DNA from 2 places in the Caulobacter sp. GW821-FHT09B11 genome. Region 2 is predicted to be linked to the other one. Evidence: riboswitches for the same ligand, from Rfam matches in the RefSeq annotation. Region 2 holds a riboswitch; the other holds the start of a gene.
What was found. A riboswitch is a leader RNA that binds a small molecule or an ion and turns the genes downstream of it on or off. The one in region 2 is predicted to bind cobalamin.
Positions count from the first base shown of each region.

Region 1 (7,557 bases), on a different contig from region 2:
GGCGGCGCGGCCCTGGTTGAGGGCCTTGGCCAGCACTGACAGCTCCTCCAGCTTCTGGACGGCGAAGGCCAGCCACTGGCTGACCCGCGGGTCGAGGCCGGTCTCGATCGAGAGGTCGAGCGGGGTGTGCAGCAGCGAGCAGGACGGAGCCAGGATCACGCGGTCGGGGCCGCGGGCGGAGACGACGGGCTCGACGCGGTCGAGGATGGCTTCCAGGTCGGCGCGCCAGACGTTGCGGCCGTCGACGACGCCGAGCGACAGGACGAGGCTGTCGCGGGCCAGGGCGAGGACAGCGTCCAGGTCCTGCGGAGCGCGGACCAGATCCAGGTGCAGGCCCTCGACCGGCAGGTTGGCGGCGGTGGCGAGGTTGTCACCATAGGTCCCGAAATAGCTGGCGAGAAGAATGCTGATGCGCGGGGCGGCGTGGGTCAGGGCGCCGTAGGCGCGGCGGATCTCGGCGCGCTCGAAGTCGGTGAGGTCGAGCGCCAGGCAGGGCTCGTCGACCTGCACCCAGTCGGCGCCGGCGGCGGCCAGGCGCTGGAGCAGCTCGGCGTAGACCGGCAGCAGGGCCGACAGCAGGGAGAGGGGCTGGAAGTCCTTCGCCTTCGACTTGGCCAGCTTGAGGAAGGTGACGGGGCCGAGGATCACCGGGCGGGTGTGGATCCCCCGGGCCTTGGCCTCGAGGAAGGCGTCGACGACCTTGGTCGAGGCCAGGGTGAAGGCCTGGCCGGGGGCCAGTTCAGGCGCGAGGTAGTGGTAGTTGGTGTCGAACCACTTGGTCATCTCCATGGCCGGCAAGCCGGTCCCGGAGGCTTCGTGCGAACAGCCGTGGTCGCAGGTTTCTCTGCCCTGCGTTCCGCCACCTTGCGTCCCTCTGGCCATGGCGAAGTAGAGCGGCAGGTCCATCGGACCGCCGGTCCAGCCGTAGACGGCCGGGACGGCGCCGACCATGACGGCGGTGTCGAGCACGTGGTCGTAGAGCGAGAAGTCGCCGCTGGGGACGTGGTCGACCCCGAGGTCGGCCTGGCGGCGCCAGGCCAGGGCGCGCAGGGCGGCGGCTTCGGTCTCCAGCCCTTCGGCGTCGAGACGGCCGGCCCAGTGGGCTTCGAGGGCGGTCTTCAGGCGGCGCTGCGGGCCGATGCGGGGAAAGCCGAGGGCGGCGACGGTGACGGTCATTTCATAGCCTCTGTCTCGATGGTGACGGAGGCTGGACGGGGCGCAGGCATAGGCGCGCGAACGGGCTGGCCGACCCGCGCCTGGACTAGCGACCAGACCGGGCACCCCGCCGGAGGACGTTATCTGTCGAGGCAGGTCTCCTGGCTCGCGGGTCGACGCCGCCGTCCTGGCCTTCCCGATGCGCCACCGAGTCGAGTTCGGCGCATCAGTGACACGTATCGGACGGCCGCTCGCCGCTCACAGTTGCGGGGGCAGCGCCGGTTTCACACCGGCTTCCCTCTTAGCTTTGGACGCAAAACGTCCGCAGACCACGACCCGCTTATCAAGCCTGGGTCGGCCGGCATTGTCAACAAGGACATAAAGATATCTTTATGTGATTTTAGATTGTGGTCGGGCGGGGCCTTGGACCGTGACAGGACGTCGCACACCGTTCATAAACCCCGCGTTCAGTCTCCATTCAGCCGTGCTCCTCTAAACCGGACGACATGAAGCCGATCCGCGCCATACTCGCCGCAGCCGCCATCGTCGCCGCCCTTCCGGGCGCGGCTCTGGCCCAGCGCGGCCCGGACTCGCTGGGCGCCGACTGGCGCGCCCGGCAGGACCAGGCGCGTGGCGGCGTGCAGTCGGGCCGCCTGGTGCCGCTGAGCGCGGTCATCGACAATATCGCCCGCCGCACCCCCGGCCGCCTGCTCGACGCAGGGCTGGAGGGGCGCAACTATCGCATCCGCTGGGCGACCACGGACGGCCGCCGAATCGACTTCATCGTCGACGCCGAGAGCGGCCGCATCCTCAGCGGCGGGTAGAGCGTGACGGCTGAGACCATGAGCGATTTCGGCGTTCGTCACGCTCTACCTTTTGCTTGCGAGCCTGTTTATCCGGTTCGGACGGGACCGTCCGAACCGGACAGGCTCTAGGGAGTTCCTCGAGACATGCGCATCCTGCTCGTCGAAGACGATCCCGACCTGTCGCGCCAGCTGAAGCTGGCCCTCTCCGACGCGGGTTACGCCGTCGACCACGCCGCCGATGGCGAGGAAGCCCAGTTCCTGGGCGAGACCGAGCCCTATGACGCGGTGATCCTGGACCTCGGCTTGCCCAAGGTGGACGGGGTGTCGGTGCTGGAGCGCTGGCGGCGCGGCAATGTCGCCACGCCGGTGCTGATCCTGACCGCCCGCGGCGCCTGGAGCGAAAAGGTCGCCGGCTTCGACGCCGGGGCCGACGACTACCTGACCAAGCCTTTCCACACCGAAGAGCTGCTGGCGCGCCTGCGGGCGCTGCTGCGGCGCTCGGCCGGCCACGCCGCGCCGAGCCTGACCTGCGGCGGCCTGCGCCTGGATCCGCGCGCGGCGCGGGCCAGCGTCAACGGCGAGCCGCTGCGCCTGACCTCGCTGGAATACCGCCTGCTGCACTACATGATGATGCACCAGGGCCGGGTGATCGGCCGCACCGAGCTGGTCGAGCACCTGTACGACCAGGATTTCGACCGCGACAGCAACACCATCGAGGTGTTCATCGGCCGGCTGCGCAAGAAGCTGGGCGCCGACCGCATCGAGACGGTGCGGGGCCTCGGCTACCGCCTGATCCCGCTGGAAGGCGAGACCGCGGGGTGACCGCGCGCGGGGGCGAGGCTTGATGCTCGACTTCCGCAAGCGCTCGCTCGTCCGGCGGCTGGTGCTGCTGGCGGCGATCTGGACGCTGTTCGTGCTGCTGGCGGCCGGGGCCTTCCTGACCGCCCAGTTCCGCGACGCCGCCATCCGCCGCTTCGACCAGTCGCTGGCGGTGCTGACCGACGACCTCTATGCCGGCTCGACGGTGGAGGACGGGGTGGTCAAGGCGCCGTTCCTGACCGACATCCGCGCCACGCGGGCCTATTCCGGCCGCTACTGGGCGATCTTCGCCCAGAAGAGCGGCGGCGGGCTCTCGGCGATCGAGCGTTCGCGCTCGCTGTTCGACAGCGACCTGATGCTGTCCACCGCCCAGATCGACCGGCTGACCGCCGATCCGGGCAAGACCCTCTACTTCGACATGCGCGGGCCGCAGGACAAGCCGCTGCGGGCGGCGGCGATCCTGACGCGGCTGCCGGGGCATCCGGCGCCGGTGGTGTTCATCGCCGCCGAGGATCGCTCCCCGATCGACGACGACGCCGACCGCTTCGGCCGGATCACGGCCTTAGCCCTGCTGCTGCTGGGCGTGGGCCTGATCGTGGCCATCGTCGTCCAGGTGCGCTTTGGCCTGCAGCCGATCTTCCGCCTGCGTCGCGAGATCGCCGGGGTGCGCAGCGGCAAGGCGGAAAGACTGGTCGGGCCCTATCCGGAAGAGCTGGAGCCGCTGGCCGGCGAGCTGAACGGCCTGCTGGCGCACAACCAGGAAGTCGTCGAGCGCCAGCGCACCCACGTCGGCAACCTGGCCCACGCCCTGAAGACGCCGCTGTCGGTGATGCTGACCGAGGCCAGCCAGCAGGGCGGGGCGCTGGCGGAAGTCGTCGAGCGCCAGGCCCAGACCATGCGCGAGCAGGTCGACCACCACCTGCGCCGGGCGCGGGCGGCGGCGCGCTCGCAGACCAGCGGCGAGCGCACGCCGGTGGAGCCGATCCTCGACGAACTGGCCGTGACCCTGGAGCGGATCTTCCAGGACAAGGCTGACGGGCGGGGCGTGGAGATCGACTGGCGCTGTCCGGAAGACCTGTGCTTCCAGGGCGAGCGGCAGGACTTCATGGAGCTGGCCGGCAACGTCATGGAGAACGCCGGCAAGTGGTCGAAGGCCCGCATTCGCGCCGAGGCCAAGGCGGACGGCGAGGGCCGCATGCTGCTGACCGTCGACGACGACGGCCCGGGCATTCCGGCCGAGCAGCGGGCCCAGGCGCTGAAGCGCGGCCAGCGGATGGACGAGCACACGCCGGGCACCGGGCTTGGCCTGTCGATCGTCGACGAACTGGCGCGGGCCTATGGCGGTTCGGTGACGCTGGACGATTCGCCCCTCGGGGGGCTGCGGGTGGTGCTGTCGCTGCCGCGCGCCGAGGGTTGAGGCCGCCGCGCGCCACTCAGGCGATAGCGCGCTGTCGTCAAGGTGGAGCTTTCAGCGCCGCGACACTTCGCCCCGCCTTGCGGCGTTGAAAAAGCAGCGGTTTCGGAAAGTCTTAACCTCGTTGGCAACATGGTTGACGCTGCCTGGACATCCCCCGTCCCCGGCGGAGATCGATGCCCGCAATCGCCGCGCACAAACTGCAGATCCTCAGGACGCTGGTCGAGACCGCGCCCGATGCGGCTCTGCGCAGTCTGGAGCTCGCCCTGGCCAACGCCGGCGGGCAGGGGGCGCTGGCGACCGTGCGGGCCATGGTCGAGGACGAGACCGCCGACCGCTACGTCCGCAACACCATTCTTTCCCCCATCGCGCCCCTGTGCCAGCCGCGGCCTGAAGGCCTGCCGCAGTTCCCGCGCCGGGCGCTGGCCCTGCTGTGGAAGGCGCTGAAGGTCGAGGCCCCGCGCCAGGTCGCCGAGGGCGCGGCCCGCTGCAATCCCTGGGATCTCGACAACGGGGCGCCCGACGTCTTCAACGAGCTGTGCAAGATCGCCGCCCGCGGCCTGCGCGCGGCCGATCGGCCCGACTACGAGGCCATCGCCCAGATCTGCGACGCCGACGAGCTGGCCGACTATCTCGACCTGTCGGTGATCGTCCGCAACGCCCTGCCGCGACTGTCGGAATGGGTCAGCCGGATGAGCGGCGAGCGCGCGGCGGCCGCGCGCCTGGCCTATCGCGACGCCTGCGCGATCAGCGACGACGCCGGGCCGCGGATGTTCGAGATGCTGGCGGCGCACCTGCCCGAGCCCTGGCGGATCCTGCGGGTGATCTCGGCGGTGATGGACCGTCCCAACGACCGCTACCTGGCCTCGTCGGAGGTCAAGGAATTCGGCGAGCGGATGCTGGCCGACATCGAGGCCAGCATCGAGCACGTGCGCGGCTTCGACCTGGAGGGCGGCGAGGCGGCCGGACGCGAGGCGGCGGCCTCGGCCCAGCGCATCGCCCAACAGCTGACCGAGTTCGAACAGGCGGTCGACGTGGCCAAGGACGGCCCGTGGGGCAAGCGCCTGGCCAAGTTCAAGCAGGCCGCGGCCCAGGCGGCCGAGACGCGGATGAACGCCGCCGACAAGGAGCTGGGCCTGGCCTTGCCGCTGCGGCCGATCTCGATGATGGGCAAGATGGGCGGCGGCAAGGGCGTGCCGAAGCTCGAAGAGGCGCCGGACGCGGCCCTGGTGCGCCGCGCCGCCTCGGCCCTGGCCTTCATCGAGGACCTGCGGCCCTGCGCGGCCCAAGCCGGCTACGGCTCGACCCGCGCCAAGGTGCTGGAGAAGCTGAACCAGCGGCTGGACCAGTACATCGAGGACAGCCTGCACGTGGCCCGCACCGGCGAGGGCGGCGACCCGCAGGTGGCCCGCGCCTATCTCGAGATCGCCGCGGCCTACATCGCCCACACCCGCGACGAGAAGACCGCCGAGATCGTCCGCCGCCGCGCCGTCGCGGCGATGGCGGCTTAGGGGCGGGCGCCCTTCAGATCGCCTTCCTGGGCCTCGTGCCCAGGATCCATCGGTCAGTTGCTCAGGCCTTTCGAGGCTGGTCGAGGTCTGAGCGGTCGCCGGCATGGGTCCTCGCCACAGGGGCGAGGGAGGCGACTTCGGGGGCGCGGTGGGACGTTGGGCCTCGGGCGCTGATCCGGGACCCGGCGGGCGCCGCGACTCAATCTGCGCCTTACGTGTTTTTTTCACTGACGCGCGGGTCGATCTGCGGCTAACAGCGAACCATGATCGGTTTTTGGATCGCCGCCGCTGGTCTTTCGGCCGCCGCCGCCGCCCTGGTGCTGCGGGGGGCCGCGCACGGGCTCGCGCCCGCCGGGGACGACCCGGCCCTGGCCGTGCATCGCAGGCAGCTTTCCGAGATCGACGACCTGGCCGAGCGCGGCCTGCTGGCCGACAGCGAGCTGAAGGCCGCCCGCGCCGAGGCCGGACGCCGGCTGCTGGCCGCCGCCGACCAGGGCGCGGCCGACTGGCCCCAGGACGGGAAAGGCCCGCGTCGCGCGGTGGTGGCCGTCGCCGCGATCGCCGCTCTGCTGGCGGTGGTGGTCTATGTACTGGTGGGCGCGCCCGGGGCGGCCGACCAGCCGTTCGCCCGTCGGGTGGCCGAGTGGAAGTCGAGCGATCCGTCGACGCTGGACCCGCCGCGCATCGCCGCGGTGCTGGAGCAGGCGGCCAAGACCCGCCCCAACGATCCCGAGCTCTATCGCAACCTCGCCCTGGTGCGCATCGCCGGCGGCGACGCCGTCGGGGCCGGCGAGGCCCTGCGCCGCGCCGTGCGGCTGGCCCCGCAGCGGGCCGACCTGTGGACCGCTCTCGGCGAGACCTTCGTGGCCGGCGACAACGGCCAGGTCGGTCCCGACGCCCGCATGGCGTTCAGCGAGGCGCTGAAGCGCGACCCGAACGACCTTTCCGCCCGCTATCACCTGTCCAAGGCCCTGATCGCCGACGGCCGGCTGGACGAGGGCCTGGCCGGGTGGCGCGGCCTGCTGGCCTCGCTGCCGCCGGCCGACGAGCGCCGCGCGATCCTGACCGCCGAGATCGACCGCACGGCCAAGGCCGGCCGGCTGGTCGAGCCGAATTCGCAGGCCGCCCAGGCGGCGGCGGATGGCGGCGTCACCCCCGACATGATCCAGGGCATGGTCGACAGCCTGGCCGCCAAGCTGGCCGCCGATCCCGACAACGCCGACGGCTGGGTGCGGCTGGTCCGCGCCTATGGCGTGCTGGGCGACACCGCTCGCCGCGACGCCGCCCTGAAGACCGCGACCGAGCGCTTCAAGGACCAGCCGCGCGTGCTGGCCGCCCTGCGCCAGGCCGCCGATGCGCCGCCTGCTTCGAGCCCCCGATGAGCTTCCTGCCCAAATCCCGCAAGGCGCGCCGCCGCCTGACCATCCTGCTGGCGATCGCGCCTGTCGCCGCCCTGGCGGCGGGGCTGGCGCTGTACGGCATGCGGGACTCGATCTCGCTGTTCTACACCCCGGCCCAGGCCCAGGAGGCCCACGTGCAGGCCGGCCGCAAGGTGCAGCTGGGCGGGCTGGTGCAGGCCGGCAGCGTGGTCAAGCATCCCGACGGCCTGGTGGAGTTCGTCGTCGCCGACCAGAGAGCGACCAGCAAGGTGCGCTACCAGGGCGACCTGCCCGACCTGTTCCGCGAGGGGCAGGGTATCGTCGCCTCGGGATCGTTCGACGAGAGCGGCGTCTTCGTCGCCAAGCAGGTGCTGGCCAAGCACGACGAGCGCTACATGCCGCGCGAGGTGGCCAAGGCCATCAAGGAGCAGGGCGAGTGGCGCGGCGAGGGAAGCGGCAAGCCCAGCTACGAC
Region 1 is NZ_JBWKPK010000031.1:21,230-28,786, reverse strand. Features, by position in the region: gene metE (5-methyltetrahydropteroyltriglutamate--homocysteine S-methyltransferase) at 1-1,176, opposite strand, end outside; cobalamin riboswitch at 1,290-1,504, opposite strand; gene AC07N1_RS20250 (PepSY domain-containing protein) at 1,662-1,979, shown strand; gene AC07N1_RS20245 (response regulator transcription factor) at 2,106-2,783, shown strand; gene AC07N1_RS20240 (sensor histidine kinase) at 2,806-4,197, shown strand; gene AC07N1_RS20235 (hypothetical protein) at 4,371-5,705, shown strand; gene ccmI (c-type cytochrome biogenesis protein CcmI) at 5,969-7,087, shown strand; gene ccmE (cytochrome c maturation protein CcmE) at 7,084-7,557, shown strand, end outside.
Region 1: linked by a shared signal. The riboswitch ahead of metE (5-methyltetrahydropteroyltriglutamate--homocysteine S-methyltransferase) and the one ahead of AC07N1_RS16585 (TonB-dependent receptor plug domain-containing protein) in region 2 are both predicted to bind cobalamin.

Region 2 (7,557 bases):
CGCGCCCAGTCGGCGTCGAAACCGGGCAGGCCGAACCGTAGCAGGCTCGGGTCGTGATCGAAGGGGCGGGTGAGGATCCCGGCGCGCGCCAGGGCCTCGAAGCGGACGGTTGCGTCGGCCGCACGGGCCAGGCGGAACAGGCTGGTCCCGCCGAGCACCTCGAAACCGGCGCCGACAAGCAGGGCGTCCAGCCGCGCGGCGTCGTCGGCCAGGCTGGCGCGCGTCGCGTCGGCCCAGGCGGCGTCTGGATAGGCGGCCAGGCCCGCGGCCAGGGCCGGGGCGGAGAGGGGCCATTCGCCCAGGGTGTCGCGCAGACGCCTGGCGAGCGCGGGACGGGCGATCACGAAGCCCAGGCGCAGGCCCGCCAGGCCGTAGAACTTGCCGAACGAGCGCAGCACGATCAGCCGCTCATGGCCGGGCGCACCGGCGAAGGCCGCGACCGACAGCGACGGCTGGCACTCGACGAAGGCCTCGTCGACCACCGCGCCGCGCTGGCCCAAAGCCAGCACCGCCTCGGGCGCCAGGCTGCGGCCGTCGGGATTGTTGGGGTTCACCACCACGCAGAGGTCGGCTTCGTCCGGGTCGGCCACGACCTCGGAACCGACGCGCCGCCAGGCGAGCGGATGGCTGGAATAGGTGGGAACCGGCAAGCTCACGCGGCCGCGCGGCAGGAGCTTGGGCAGCAGGCGGATCGCCGTCTCGCTGCCGGGTACGGCGACGACGCGAGCGGAGTCATCGACGCCGAAGGCCCGTGCGGCCACGGCCTCCAGCCGCGCCAGGTCGGCCGGATCGGGCAGTCGGCCCCAGTCCTCGAAGGCCTGGCGCGGAACCGGATAGGGGCGGGGATTGATCCCCGTCGACAGGTCCAGCCACGGCGCGGGCGCGTCAGGAAAACGCACCCGCGCCGCCGCCAGGCGGCCGCCGTGTCCGGAAAGGGACGACGGCGAGCCGTTCATCAGAACTTCGCCCGGACGCCGGCGAAGGCGCCGCGGCCCACCGAGCCGTAGCGGTAGATGGTCTGGTATTCCTTGTCGAAGAGGTTCTCGACGCGGCCGAACACCTCGAAGGTGTCGTTCAGCGGATAGGCGGCCCGCAGGTCGAAGAGGGCGTAGCTCTTCAGGCGGCGGGCGTTGGTGGCGTTGTCGTAGCTCTCGCCCACGTACTGCACCGAGACGCCGGTGGTCAGGCCGCTCTTCCAGTCATAGTCGGCGTTCAGGTTGGCCGTTTCGCCGGCGCGGCGCGGAAGGCGCTTGCCGTTGTTGGCGGCCGAACGGTTGATCGGGTCCATGTTGGTGTAGTTCGCCGTCACCTGCAGCGACGAGGTCACCTCGATGGTGGTCTCCAGCTCCACGCCGCTGGTCTCCGTCTTGGCGAAGTTGGCGTAGCCGCCGTAGTTGGGCGGGGTGTTGTTGGAGACGTAGTCGATCTGGTTGGTGATGTCGCGGTGGAACCAGGTCAGGCCCGCGCGCACCCGGCCGTTCAGTACGCTGTGCTCGACGCCCAGGTCGACGCTTTCCGACTCCTCGGGCTTCAGGTTCGCATCGCCGTAGATGCTGTAGAGCTGGTACAGCGACGGGGCCTTGAAGCCCTCGCCGTAGTTGGCGCGGAACACCGTCACGCCGCCGTTGGGCGAATAGGACGCGCCGGCTTGGTAGACCGTGGCGTCGCCGAAGGCCGAGTGGTCCTCCCGGCGCACGCCGCCGGTCAGGGTCAGGCCTTCGAGCGGCTGGGCGCGCAGGTGCAGGTACAGGCTGTCGGTGCGCGCGGCGTGGCTGTCGGGCTTGGGGTTCGGTTCCCATTCCGACGGCGAGGCGGTGCGGAACCACGAGCGCTCGGTCTCGGCGCCGAAGGTTGCGCGGAGGATCTCGCTGACCTGCCAGGTCCCCTGGTACTCGAAGCGCTTGTTGGTGCCGCGGGCGTCGAAGGTCTTGGGGACCGACGAGCTGGGATCGAAGTTGTCGCGGTCGGTCTGGGTGTAGCCGAAGCCGAGGCGGTTCTTCAGCGCGCCGTCGAAGGCGCTCAGGCGCACGCCGGCGTAGCTGACCAGTTCCTTGGTCTTGCCGTACTCGGGGCTGTCGGCGAAGGCGTAGAGCGGGGCGGGGAAGCCGTCGAACTCGTTCTTCGAGGCGGCGTACGACGTGCGCAGGTCGACGGTGGCCCAGTCGGTGACGTTCAGGTCCAGGCGGCCGCTGACCCCAGCGTTGCGGTAGCCGTCCTTTTCCTTGCCGCCGTACGACTTGCCGAAGGCCGAGACGCCGTCGGTAGTGTAGTAGGCGCCGGCGATCCGCCAGCCGCCCCAGTCGCCGCCGGCGCTGAGCGCGGCGTTGCCGTAGGCGGTGTCGCGCGAGCCGACCTCGGTCGCCAGCTGGGTGGTCAGCGGGCCGCTGGGCGTGGCGGTCAGCAGGTTGACGACGCCGCCGATGGCCTGGCTGCCCCACAGGGTCGACTGCGAGCCGCGCAGCACCTCGATGCGGTTGACGTTGCCGGCCAGCAGGGTGGCGAAGTTGTAGCCGCCGCCGGTCGAGGACGGATCGTTCAGCTTGACGCCGTCGATCAGCACCACGGTCTGGTCGGTCTCGGCGCCGCGGATGCGCAGCTGGGTCGTGCCGCCGACGCCGCCGTTGCGGGTGACGGTGACGCCCGGGGTGCGCGACAGCAGGTCGGAGATCACGACGGCCTGGGCCTTCTTCAGGGCCTCGGCGTCGATCACGGTCATGCTGGTCGAGACTTCCGACAGCTTTTCAGGCTCGCGACCGGCGGTGACCACCACCTGATCGACTTCGGCCACGGCCGTATCGGCGAAAGCCAGGCCAGGCAGGGCCAGGGCGGGAACTGCGGCCGCGAGGGCCAGCAGGGAAACAGGGCGCATGTCATTCCTCCGTGCGCGACAAGAAGGAGCGTGTTCTGGTGAACACGCCCGGACCGAAGCGTCGCCATGCGGGAAGACCCGATCGTACGGCGCACCCCGGCCGGACGAAGGACGACTGCGACAGGCAGGTCTCCTGGCTCGCGGGTCATCGTTGCTGCGCGTCGCCTTCCCAGCTCTTTTCCGAGGAACAGACCCAGTGGCGTGTGACGCGCGAACTCGCCGCTTACAGTTGCGGGGGCAGCCCGGGTTTCACACCCGAGTTCCCTTTTCATCCTCTTTGGGAGGAACCTGTCGCGCCGGCTGGACTATAGGGTGCGCTGCACACCGTCAATCTGGAGTTCCCCGTTGTCACTGACACTCGTTCTGGGCGGCGCGCGTTCGGGTAAGAGCGCCTTCGCGCAAGGGGCGGCCGAGGCGATGGCAGCCGCGGTCGGCGTCCGGCCGGTGATGATCGTCACCGCCCAGGCCTTCGACGCCGAGATGGAGGAGCGCATCGCCCGCCACCAGGCCGATCGCGGCCAGGCCTGGACCACCCTGGAGGCGCCCTTCGATCTCGTTTCCGCCTTGCGCGGCCTGCCGTCGGGCAGCGTGGCGGTGGTCGATTGCCTGACCCTTTGGTTGACCAACCTCATGCTGGCGGAAAAAGATCTCTCGACCGAAGCGGCAGCGCTGGTCGCGGCGGCCTCGGCCGTCGACGGCGAACTCTGGCTGGTGTCCAACGAGGTCGGCTGGGGCGTCGTGCCCGACAACGCCTTGGCCCGCAGGTTCCGCGACGAGGCCGGCCGTCTGCATCAGGCCCTGGCGGCCGTCGCCGACGCCGTTGAACTGGTCGTCGCTGGGCTAAGCCTGCGGATGAAGTGATTCTCGGCGCTCCCGCCCCGATTGCTCAACTTTCGGCGATGCGACGATTGCGCACGCTGACACCGGGGGCGCAGGCATGGTTAAGACCTATTTACACATTCGAATTCACTTAATTCGACGGGCGGGCTGCCATGCGACGGATCCTCATCGCCGAAGACGACATGCTGCTCGGCGGCGTCTACGAGATCCTGCTGGAAGAGGCGGGTTTCGAGGTGCTGTGGAGCCGTGACGGCCAGGAAGCGCTGGAAGCCTTCGAGGCCTTCGCGCCCGACCTGCTGATCACCGACAACGCCATGCCGCGCATGACCGGCGCCGAACTGATCCGTTCGCTCGAAGGGCGGGGGACGCCGGTGCTGATGGTCTCGGCCAGCGATCCGCGCGTGCTGAAGGTCGAGCCCGACCTGTGGCTCGAAAAGCCGGTGACGCCGGCCAGGCTGCTGTCGGCGGTGCGCGCCATGGAGCGCGCCGGCGTTCAGGCCGCGGCCTGAAGTCCCAGCGCGACGGCGGTCGCCAGAAGTCCAAGACCCAGACCCCAGGCCGCGCACAGGGCCAGGGTCGGATGGCGCTGCCACCATCGGGGATGGGGAACGCCGGTGATGGTCTTGTCGGTCATGCGGTCGCCTCGCGTGGTCGTCGACCAACCAACGCGAGACGACCCGCCTTTAGTTCCGTTTAGCCGCCGAAGCCGCGCGAGCCGCCGCCGAAGCCGCCGCGCGAGATGACGCTGCTGCGGCTCTGCACGCGGGTCGGCGCCTCGTAGCGCGAGGGGGCGTCGAAGCTGTCGCTGCGCACCCGGCTGCGGCCCGAGAGATAGTCGCGCGACACCGGATAGCCCGAGCCGCTGTAGTAGGTGCCGTCGCGGTCGCGGTACATCGGCGCGCCGCGATAGCCGCGGTTGTTCATGCCCTCGAGCGCCTGGCCGATGATGAAGCCGGTCAGCAGCGGGGTGAAGAAGCTGCCGCCGCCATTGGCCTGGCTGCGCGGCACGCACTGGTCGACGCCGTAGCGCTCCTCGCAGCTCTGCTGGTCGGAGAACTTGGGCGCGTTCTCGGCGCTGGCCTTCTGGGCTTCGTCATAGGCCGTCTGGCACTGGTCGGCCGTGAAATCGCCCGAGGCCTTGCACTCGTCGAGATTGGCGAAGCTGGAGGCGTCGACCTTCTTGCCCGAGACGGCCGCCGGCGGGTCGCCCCACTGGGTGGCCGAGCCGGGATCGCCGCACGCGGACAGGGTGAAGGCCGAGCCGGCCATCAGGCCCGTCAGGGCCACGGCGCTGGAGCGCTTGCGGCGGCGGGACGGGGCGGGGGAGTGGGCGTTCATGTCCGGCCTCACGAGGTCATGCAGGCGGCGTTCAGCAGGCCGACGGCCAGCGAGATCGAAGCCAGATAGACGCCGGCGGCGACCTCGGCCTTCTCGATCCGGTCGATCAGGTCCTTGAGCACCGTGAACCGCACCAGGGTGAAGGCGGCGATCTGGATGACGGCGGCCAGCAGGGCCCAGGCGGCGAACTCCAGCAGGCTGACGGTGTGGCTGAGCGCGGACGCCAGCGGCAGCACGTAGCCGACCACGGCGCCGCCCAGGGCGATGGCGGCGGCGACGTTGCCCTCGCGGATCAGCTTGGCCTCGTTGTAGGGCGTCACCGCCTGGTAGACGATCTTGAAGATCACCGTGAACACGCCGGCGGCGACGAAGGCCACCAGGAAGGCCAGGGCGCTTTCGCCGAAGGCTTGGACGTCGAACATCTCTAGTTTCCCCTATGGACCTTGGTTCAGGCGCGGAATTCGCCGACTTCGAGCGGCACGCCGATCATGGTTTCGAACGAGACCTCGCGGTCCTCGGTCTCCATCTCGATCGCCAGCAGCAGTTCACGGCCCTCGCCCGGCAGGTCGCGGGCGAACAGCATGCAGGTCTGGAAGATCCGCCGGTCGGGGATCCCGTCCCGGTCGTCGTGCAGGTCTTCCCAGAAGGTCACGGGTTCCTGGCTCTCGGCGTCCTCGCCGAACCAGAAGCGGTGGTACTCGGGCAGGCCGGCGGGCGTGAAGGTGCGGGCGCGCAGGCGCTTGCCCCAGGCGTCGCGATCGGCGCGGCCGCCCGGATAGGCGCTGTCCCAGGGGACGAACAGGGTGACGTCGGTCAGCCGTTGGCCCTCGCGGTCGTCGGACACCGCCTGAAACATCACGTGGTCGTCGGTGTAGAACCGGTGCACGAAGCCGCCGTCCTTCAGGTCCACCAGGCCCTGAGCGGTGATTTCCAGCGTGTCGTGGTCGAGCGGGAACTTGCTGTCGGCGCCGAAGCGCTTCCAGGCCAGAGGGTCCAGCCAGACGGTCCGCCCCAGCGTAACGTTGCGGATGGCGGGCAGGGCCGACTCGGGAGCGGGCTCCTTGCGGCCGAATAAGCGACTGAACATGGCTGGTCCCTGAAAGAACGCTTCCTCATGTACGGCGCCAGCCTGCGCTGTAAAAGGGGCCATGCTCGCTCTCGACGACTGGCCTTCGGCCTCCCATCTTGTATGAAACGGTCAAGATGGCCGGCTAGAGAGGATCACGACCCGATGAGTCAGACGCCCTGGACTGTCCGCTCCCTGAAGGCGGCCCTGGACGAAGCGCCCGGCGTGGGCGCCGACGAGCTGAGCGTGCGGGTGCTGGAAGGCTCCGACCCGATCCTGCTGGCCACCATGCACTGGCAGGGCGACCTCGAGATCTATGTCAGCGTCAGCGACCAGCAGATCGCCGCCTCGGCCCTGCTGTGGCCCGTCGACGAACAGGAAGACCGCCACGCCTTCAACGAATTCCTGCTGAAGGCCCAGAAGCTGGTGCCGCTGTCGAACTTCGGCATCAGCGCCGTCGGCGGCCGCGACTACTACGAGCTGTTCGGCGAGCTTTCGACCACGACCTCGATCGAGGATATCGTCATCGAGCTGCGCACCCTCGCCGAGAACGCCATCGAGGCCGCCTCGGACCTGCGCGCCTCGTTCTCCACCGCCGCCTGACCCTAACCGAAGTTTCCCGGAGCCCTCCGATGTCCATCTGGCGCAAGCTGTTCACCCTGGGTCGCGCCGGCGCCCACGAAGCCACGTCCGCCGTCGTCGACGCGAACGCCATCCGCATCCTCGACCAGGAGATTCGCGACGCCGACACGGCCCAGGCCAAGGCGCGCGACAACCTGGCCACACTGGTCGCCCGCCGGCGCATCCAGGAGAACGACGTCAAGAGCCTGCGCGAGCAGGTCGCCAAGTACGAGAACTCGGCCCGCGCCGCCGTCACCAAGGGCGACATGGACCTGGCCCGCCAGGTGGCCCAGCGCATCGCCGACCTCGAAAGCGACATCGCGCTGAAGGAGCCGCAGATCGGCGGCATGCGCGAGGCCGAGGACCAGCTGCACACCGCCATCGCCGCCACCGACCGCCGCATCGACACGCTCAAGCGCGAAGTCGAGGTCGTGAAGGTCAACGAGTCGGTGCAGCGCGCCCAGGCCGCCGTCACCGCCCGCGGCGCGGGCGCCGGCGCGTCCCTCGGCTCGGCCGCCGACAGTCTGGCGCGCATCAAGGAGCGCCAGATGGTCCGCGGCGAGAAGATCAAGGCCGCCGGCGAACTGGAAGACCGCCGCACCGGCGCGGATCTCGACGAGAAGCTGCGCGTGGCCGGCATCCTGCCGGGCCAGTCGTCGGCCGACGACATCCTGGCTCGCCTGGCCCCGGCCGCCCCGCCGCTGCAGATCGAGCAGAAGTCCACCGACGGTTCGAAGACCGAATAAGGAACCCGCGTGCGCCGTCTTTCCCTGACCCCGCGCCCAGACTGGCGCGAGAAGGCCGAAGCCGTCGGCTTCGTCTA
Region 2 is NZ_JBWKPK010000022.1:10,235-17,791, reverse strand. Features, by position in the region: gene cobD (threonine-phosphate decarboxylase CobD) at 1-956, opposite strand, end outside; gene AC07N1_RS16585 (TonB-dependent receptor plug domain-containing protein) at 956-2,869, opposite strand; cobalamin riboswitch at 2,976-3,176, opposite strand; gene cobU (bifunctional adenosylcobinamide kinase/adenosylcobinamide-phosphate guanylyltransferase) at 3,215-3,730, shown strand; gene AC07N1_RS16575 (response regulator transcription factor) at 3,862-4,218, shown strand; gene AC07N1_RS16570 (hypothetical protein) at 4,203-4,343, opposite strand; gene AC07N1_RS16565 (DUF1190 domain-containing protein) at 4,403-5,047, opposite strand; gene AC07N1_RS16560 (DUF350 domain-containing protein) at 5,056-5,469, opposite strand; gene AC07N1_RS16555 (YjfK family protein) at 5,496-6,134, opposite strand; gene AC07N1_RS16550 (YjfI family protein) at 6,279-6,716, shown strand; gene AC07N1_RS16545 (PspA/IM30 family protein) at 6,746-7,480, shown strand; gene AC07N1_RS16540 (glutathionylspermidine synthase family protein) at 7,490-7,557, shown strand, end outside.